2 regions of the Cupriavidus sp. USMAHM13 genome follow, and region 1 is predicted to be linked to the other one. Evidence: riboswitches for the same ligand, from Rfam matches in the RefSeq annotation. Region 1 holds a riboswitch; the other holds the start of a gene.
What was found. Region 1 has a riboswitch for glycine ahead of BKK81_RS27630 (D-amino acid dehydrogenase). Riboswitches for the same ligand answer to the same signal wherever they lie in the genome.
Positions count from the first base shown of each region.

Region 2: it holds a riboswitch for glycine, as region 1 does, so the genes downstream of both, gcvT (glycine cleavage system aminomethyltransferase GcvT) here and BKK81_RS27630 (D-amino acid dehydrogenase) in region 1, are expected to answer to the same signal.

Region 1 is NZ_CP017752.1:2,122,569-2,125,965, forward strand. Features, by position in the region: gene BKK81_RS27625 (M20/M25/M40 family metallo-hydrolase) at 1-634, shown strand, start outside; gene BKK81_RS27630 (D-amino acid dehydrogenase) at 705-2,012, opposite strand; glycine riboswitch at 2,062-2,185, opposite strand; gene BKK81_RS27635 (sigma-54-dependent Fis family transcriptional regulator) at 2,606-3,397, shown strand, end outside.
Region 2 is NZ_CP017751.1:238,664-242,060, reverse strand. Features, by position in the region: gene gcvH (glycine cleavage system protein GcvH) at 1-214, opposite strand, end outside; gene gcvT (glycine cleavage system aminomethyltransferase GcvT) at 315-1,442, opposite strand; glycine riboswitch at 1,539-1,676, opposite strand; glycine riboswitch at 1,698-1,786, opposite strand; gene BKK81_RS01205 (glycine zipper 2TM domain-containing protein) at 1,847-2,089, opposite strand; gene BKK81_RS01200 (UvrD-helicase domain-containing protein) at 2,402-3,397, shown strand, end outside.

The DNA.
Region 1 (3,397 bases):
GGCCGACCGCCTGCGCGAGACCGAGGCGGCCGCGCGCATCCTCTGCGAGGCGGTATGGAAGGGCATGCCCTGGTCGTGCGGCCAGGACGGCCGGCCGGTGCTGCCGGTGGTGGCCGATCCGCAGGAAGTGCTGCTCAACGCCAACTGGCGGCCCTCGCTGTCGGTCACCGGTGCCGCCGGCCTGCCGTCGCTGGCGGATGCCGGCAATGTGCTGCGCCCGCGCACGGCCTTCAAGCTGTCGCTGCGCCTGCCGCCGCTGGTCGACGCCGCGCGGGCGGCGGCCGATCTCAAGGCCCTGCTCGAACTGGACCCGCCCTACAACGCCAAGGTCACCTTCAAGCCCGCCGCCGGCGCGGCCAACGGCTGGAACGCGCCCGGCCTGGCGCCCTGGCTGGAACAGGCCATGAACACGGCCTCGCGCACCCACTTCGGCCATGACCTGGCCTATATCGGCCAGGGCGGCACCATCCCCTTGATGAACACATTGCAGGCCGGCTTCCCGTCGGCGCAGTTCATGGTGTGCGGCGTGCTGGGGCCGAAGTCCAATGCCCACGGCCCCAACGAGTTCCTGCACGTGCCCTACGCGCGCAAGCTGACGGCGGCCGTCGCCGAGGTGATCGCGGCGGCGCCCTGAGACGCCCTCCCGTCGCCCGCTTCCTGCCACAAGCCTTCGGGCGACGGATAGACAGCGTTTGCGCCGGCGCTCAGCGCGCGCTGGCGCCGGTGGCCGCCACCGCCGCCACGCGCCGCTGGGGCAGGGCGCCGCTGAAGGCGAAGTCCACCTCCGGGGCGCGGCCGCTGATGATGTCGGCGATGGCGCGCCCGGAGCCGCAGCCATGCGTCCAGCCCAGCGTGCCGTGGCCGGTGTTCAGGTAGAGCCCCGCCACGCTGCTGGCGCCGATGTACGGCACGTTGCCCGGCGTGGCCGGGCGCAGTCCGGTCCAGTAGCGCGCCAGTTCCGGGCGGCTCATGCCCGGGAAGATCTCCAGCGTGCGGCGCACGATGGCTTCGCAGCGCAGCGGATTGAGTTCCATCGCATAGCCGTTAAGCTCCGCCGTGCCGGCGATGCGCAGGCGGTCGCCGAAGCGGGAGAAGACCAGCTTGTACTCGTCGTCGGTCAGGCTGACGCTGGGCGCCCGTTCCGCATCGAGCACCGGCAGCGTCGCCGAGTAGCCCTTGGCGGGATAGATATCGAGCTTGATCCCCAGCGGCCGCGCCAGCAGCGGGCTGAAGCTGCCCAGCGCCAGCACGTAGGCATCGGCGCTTTCGAGCTGGTAGGCGCCGCTGTCGTCGGCATATTCCACCGCCCGCATGCCGCCGCCGTCGGCATGCAGCCGCTGCACGCGCACGCCGTAGCGGAAGCGCACGCCGGCCGCCTCGCAACGCGCCGCCAGCGCGGTGGTGAAGCGGTGCACGTCGCCCGACTCGTCCGCGCTGGTGTAGGTGGCGCCGGCCAGGCGCGGCGCGATGGCGGCCAGCGCCGGTTCGATGCGCACCACTTCGTCGGCACCGATGACCTGGCGTTCGCAGCCGAGCTCGCGCATGATGCGGGCCGGCTCGATGGCGGCATCGAACTCCTTGGCGCTGGTGTAGAAGTGGAGGATGCCGCGGCTGAGGTGGTCGTACTCGATGCCTGTTTCGGCGCGCAGCGCCTGCAGGCTGGCGCGGCTGTAGGTGCCCAGGTTGAGCAGCTGGATCATGTTGTGGGTGGAGCGGCGCGCCGAGCATTCGCGCAGGAACTTCAGGCCCCAGGACCACTGTGCGGGATCGGCGCGCAGGCGGAACAGCAGCGGCGCATCCTCCTTGCCCAGCCAGCGCAGCAGTTTCCACGGCGCGGCGGGATTGGCCCAGGGTTCGGCATGGCTGACGGAGATCTGGCCGCCGTTGCCGAAGCTGGTTTCGCGCGCCGCGCCGGCATTGCGTTCGAGCACCACCACTTCGTGGCCAGCCTTGGCGAGATACCAGGCCGAGGCCACGCCGATCACGCCCGCGCCCATCACGATGACTTTCATTTCTCTGGCTCCAGGAAAGCAAAAAGGGGCAGGCGTGCGGTGTCGCACGCCTGCCCCCACTGTCCTTTTGCCTGAGAGATTCGCCTGGTCCACCCGGACTTCGGCTTGCCCCTTCGGCGGCCGCCGGCGCTGGTGTCTGCCAGCCTGCCGCGACGCTCTCCAGTTGGTTCGGTATCCAGTCTGTTGCACCTGAGCGTTTCGGGGGTACGCCTTCGGTAGGAGCGGCACCGGCAGCCTGCCGGGATGCTCCGTTCTCCTGGAACGCGCACCATAGCATGGGCCTGAGCCGGGCGGCAAGCCCCCGCGCCGGGTGGCGCGGGCAGCACGCCGGGCGAGGCGGGGCGGGCGCGGCGGCGGCCGGTGTGCGGACGCTGTGCCGACCCGCTTGTCTCATCCTGAGACACCGCGTGGATCGAAGCGAGACGGTGGCCGCACGCGCCGCGCCGGCGGCCTCGGGGAAAACGAGCAGGCGTGCGCCGGCGCGCTTGAAATCGCCCGGGGCCTCACCTAAAGTCATCCACCACCCGGGCGCCGCCCCGCGCGATGCGCGCCGCCGGGCACAACATAACAAGCCGCACGGAGACAGCCCCCCAATGAGGCAAGCCGCAGACAGCCTTCCCCTCGACGTGCGCACCGCGCGGCGCCAGTTCTTCGACGGCCGGCTGGTGCCGCCCGGCACCATCCCCGAGCGCATCGCCAGTTCCTGGCAGCGTGCCGCCACCTACGGGCTGCGCCCGGGCGACCGCGCGCTCGGCACCAACTTCGTCACGCACAGCCAGTTGCGCCGGCTCGAAGCGGAGCACCAGGCCCTGATCGCCTGCGCCGAAGAGGATATGGCGATCCTGGCGGGCGCGTTTCCGTCGCGCCACTGGCTGGTGTTCTGCACCAACGCCGAAGGCGTGATCGTCAGTTCCACCGTGCAGGGGGGCGCCGGGCCGTCGCAGGCGCGCGCGCTGGTGGGCGGCAAGCGCGTCAGCGAGGCGGCGCTGGGCACCAATGCGCCGGCCTGCGTGCTGAGCGAAGGCGGCCAGCCGATCGAGATCCGCCGCGGCGAGCACTATCTCGAAGAACTGATCGACGTGGTCTGCGCGGCGGCGCCCATCCATGATCCGCACGACAGGCTGGTCGGCGTGCTGGATATCACGGGCTTCGGCATCGACCTGCCGGCCTACGCGCTCAGCCGCGTGCAGGCCGCCGCCATGTCGATCGAGAACCGCATGTACGCCGGCATGGCCGGCTGCCGCATCCTGCGCCTGCACCACGATCCGCGCATGCTGGGCACGCCCGCCGAAGGCATCGTCGCCATTTCGCGCGACGACGTGATCGTCGCGGCCAACCGCGCGGCGCGCCAGATGCTGGGGCGGCCGGGCGGGACCTGGGCGCCG
Region 2 (3,397 bases), on a different replicon from region 1:
GCGCGTAGATGTCGGAGGCGGCCTTGACCGACTCGACCACGGCCAGCGCGTCGCCGGCGCCGACGCTGCGGCCCACTTCGGGCAGCTCGAGGAAGACGATGTCGCCCAGCGCGTCCTGCGCATGGTCCGTGATGCCGATGGTCAGCGTGCCGTCGGCTTCGACGCGCACCCACTCATGCGACTCGGTGTACTTGAGTTCGGGGGGGAAGTTCATGTGGATTCTCCGGATTCGGTTGGTTCGTCTGTTCTGGGCGCGCCCGCGCGCGGGCGCGCCATGACCGTTGGCTCTTGACCTTGTTTGACCGTTGCGAGCGTCAGCTCACGAGTGCCTTGCCATTGCGCACAAACGGCAGTTTAACCACAGTCGCCGCCAGCTTGCGGCCGCGGATCTCCACTTCGACGCTGTCGCCGGGTTGCGCGCCCAGCGGCAGGCGGGCGAAGGCGATCGAAAGGGACAGGGTCGGGCTGAAGGTGCCGCTGGTGGTCTCGCCGTTGCCGGCGGGCGTGACGACGGTCTGGTGGGCGCGCAGCACGCCGCCCTTGTCGCGCAGGACCAGGCCGGCGAAGGCGGCCTTCTGGCCGTCGGCCAGCAGGGCGGCCTTGCCGGTGAAGTCGCGTTCGCTCTGCAGGTCGACGGTCCAGGCCAGGCCCGCATCCAGCGGCGAAGTGTGGATATCCATGTCCTGTCCATACAGGTTCATGCCCGCTTCCAGGCGCAGCGTGTCGCGCGCGCCCAGGCCGGCCGGGCGCACGCCGGCGGCATCCAGCTTTTCCCACACCGCGGCGACGTTGTCGGCCGGCACCACCAGCTCGAAGCCGTCCTCGCCGGTGTAGCCGGTGCGTGCGACCATGATTTCGCCGATGGCCGGGTCCTGCACCACGAGGGCGTTGAAGGGCTTGAGCGCTTCGCTCGGCTGGGTGCTGGGGAAGGCGCCCCATACCTTGGCGCGCGCGTTCGGGCCCTGCACCGCGACGATGGCCAGCGGCGCCACGCCCGCGGGGGCGTTGTCGGCGCGCCGCGGCGTGATCGCGACTCCGCTGCCGGTGGCGGCATTACGGGCGCGGATCCATTCGATATCGGTGGGTGCGGTGCTGGCGTTGACCACCAGGCGGAAGCGGTCTTCGGCGAAGAAGTAGACGATCAGGTCGTCGATGACGTGGCCCTTGTCGTCGAGCATGCAGGAGTAGAGCGCCTTGCCCGGCGTCTGCAGCTTGTCCACGTTGTTGGCCAGCAGGCCGCGCAGGAAGGCGCGCACGTGGGGACCGGCGAGGTCGACCACGCACATGTGGGAGACGTCGAACATGCCGGCGTCGCTGCGCACGGCGTGGTGTTCCTCGATCTGGGAGCCGTAGTTGACCGGCATGTCCCAGCCGCCGAAGTCGACCATGCGGGCGCCGAGGGCGCGGTGGATGGCATTGAGGGGCGTGGCCTGGAGCGTCATGGGTTCCTCGGGGACGGATCTCTGCGGTTGCGAAAACGAAAAAAGGGTCATCCGCCGCATGGCTCGCGCGCGTCGCGCTGCGAATCCGCTGCGGCGGATGACCCCTCTGTCCTCGATACCTGAGAGATTACAGGGTGGCTCCTGGCGGAACCGGCCCCTGCGCGCCCCTTCGGTGGACACGCTCACCGTCATTCATGCGAACGATGGCGGGTGTCGCTCTCCAGAGTACGGCGTGCATCGTGTGCATATTGCCCGCCGATCCGACCAGTCCATGGTGCCTGAGAGTTTTCGGGTGATACCCCTTCGGCGGCGCGATGCCTCGCGCGCTCTCCCGGCCGGATGCGCGCAATGTACGGGACGCCCCCCGCTTTGTCAACGCGCCCCGGGCCGGCGGGGCAGGGTGCTCACCGGCCCCTGCGGTTCGGGGTGGTGACGTTGCCGATGACACCGCCCACGGCCGCGCCGCCGACGGTGCCCAGCGCATCGCCGCCAGTCAGCACTGCACCCCCGACCGCGCCGATACCGGCGCCGATGGCGGTGTTGCGCTGCTTGGGCGACATGTCCGCGCAGCCGGCGAACGCCACCAGCGTGGCGCTGATCAGGATGGCCTTGGCCAGGGCCGGACGTGCTCGCTTCTGTGTTCGCATAGGACAGCTCCCTTGTGATGATGAGGCCACACCTGGTTGAAGCAGTGTTGGAGCAGCCGTCATACAAGCTCTCTATCCTTCTTAGAGACCGCCATCCGGGACGCGATCCCGGCCATTACTTTTCATTACAGAGCATTACGGCGCGTTACATGACGGCCGGGGACAAAGGCCTCGTCGAGCAGCCTGGCCCGGCGGCGGCGCGTGTTAACATCCTCCGCTCGCACGGTGCCGAGGCGCGCCGGATCCTGCACACGCCGCACCGCATCCGCGGCCCGGCCGTTCCCGTCACACTTCCACGCTGTCTTCCCGCGCATGACCCACGGACTCAATCCCGCCCAATCCGAAGCTGTCCGCTATCTCGATGGTCCCTGCCTGGTACTGGCCGGCGCCGGCTCGGGCAAGACCAGGGTGATCACGCAGAAGATCGCCCACCTGATCGAGGACAAGGGCTTCGAGCCCCGCCACATCGCCGCCGTCACCTTCACCAACAAGGCGGCGAAGGAGATGCAGGAGCGCATCGGCAAGCTGATGGAAGGCAAGACCACGCGCGAAGGCAAGCGTCTGCCGCTCAAGCAGCTGACGGTCTGTACCTTCCACTCGCTCGGCGTGCAGATCCTGCGCGCCGAGGCCGAGCACGTGGGCCTGAAGCCGCAGTTCTCGATCATGGACTCGGACGATTGCTTCGGGCTGGTGCAGGAACAGCTCGGCACCACCGACAAGAAGCTGATCCGCAGCGTGCAGGGCACGATCTCGCTGTGGAAGAACGGCATGGTCGATCCCGAAGCGGCCATCGCGCAGGCCGCCGATGCCGACCAGCACCAGGCCGCACTGGTCTACCGCAACTACGTGGCCACGCTGCATGCCTACCAGGCGGTGGATTTCGACGACCTGATCCGCCTGCCGGCCGAACTGTTCGCGCGCGACGAGACGGTGCGCCTGAAGTGGCAGAACCGCCTGCGCTACTTCCTGGTCGACGAGTACCAGGACACCAATGCCTGCCAGTACCAGCTGCTCAAGCTGCTGGCGGGTGGCTCGCACCTGCGCGCGCCGGCCTTCACCGCGGTCGGCGACGATGACCAGGCCATCTACGGCTGGCGCGGCGCCACGCTCGACAACCTGCGCCTGCTGCAGACCGATTTCCCCGACCTGAAAGTGATCAAGCTGGAGCAGAACTACCGCTCCACGGTGCGCATCCTCGAAGCGGCCAACGCCGTCATCGCCAACAATCCGAAGCTGTTCGACAAGAAGTTGTGGAGCGAGCACGGCATGGGCGACCCGGTCGCCATCAACCCGATGAACGACGAGGAG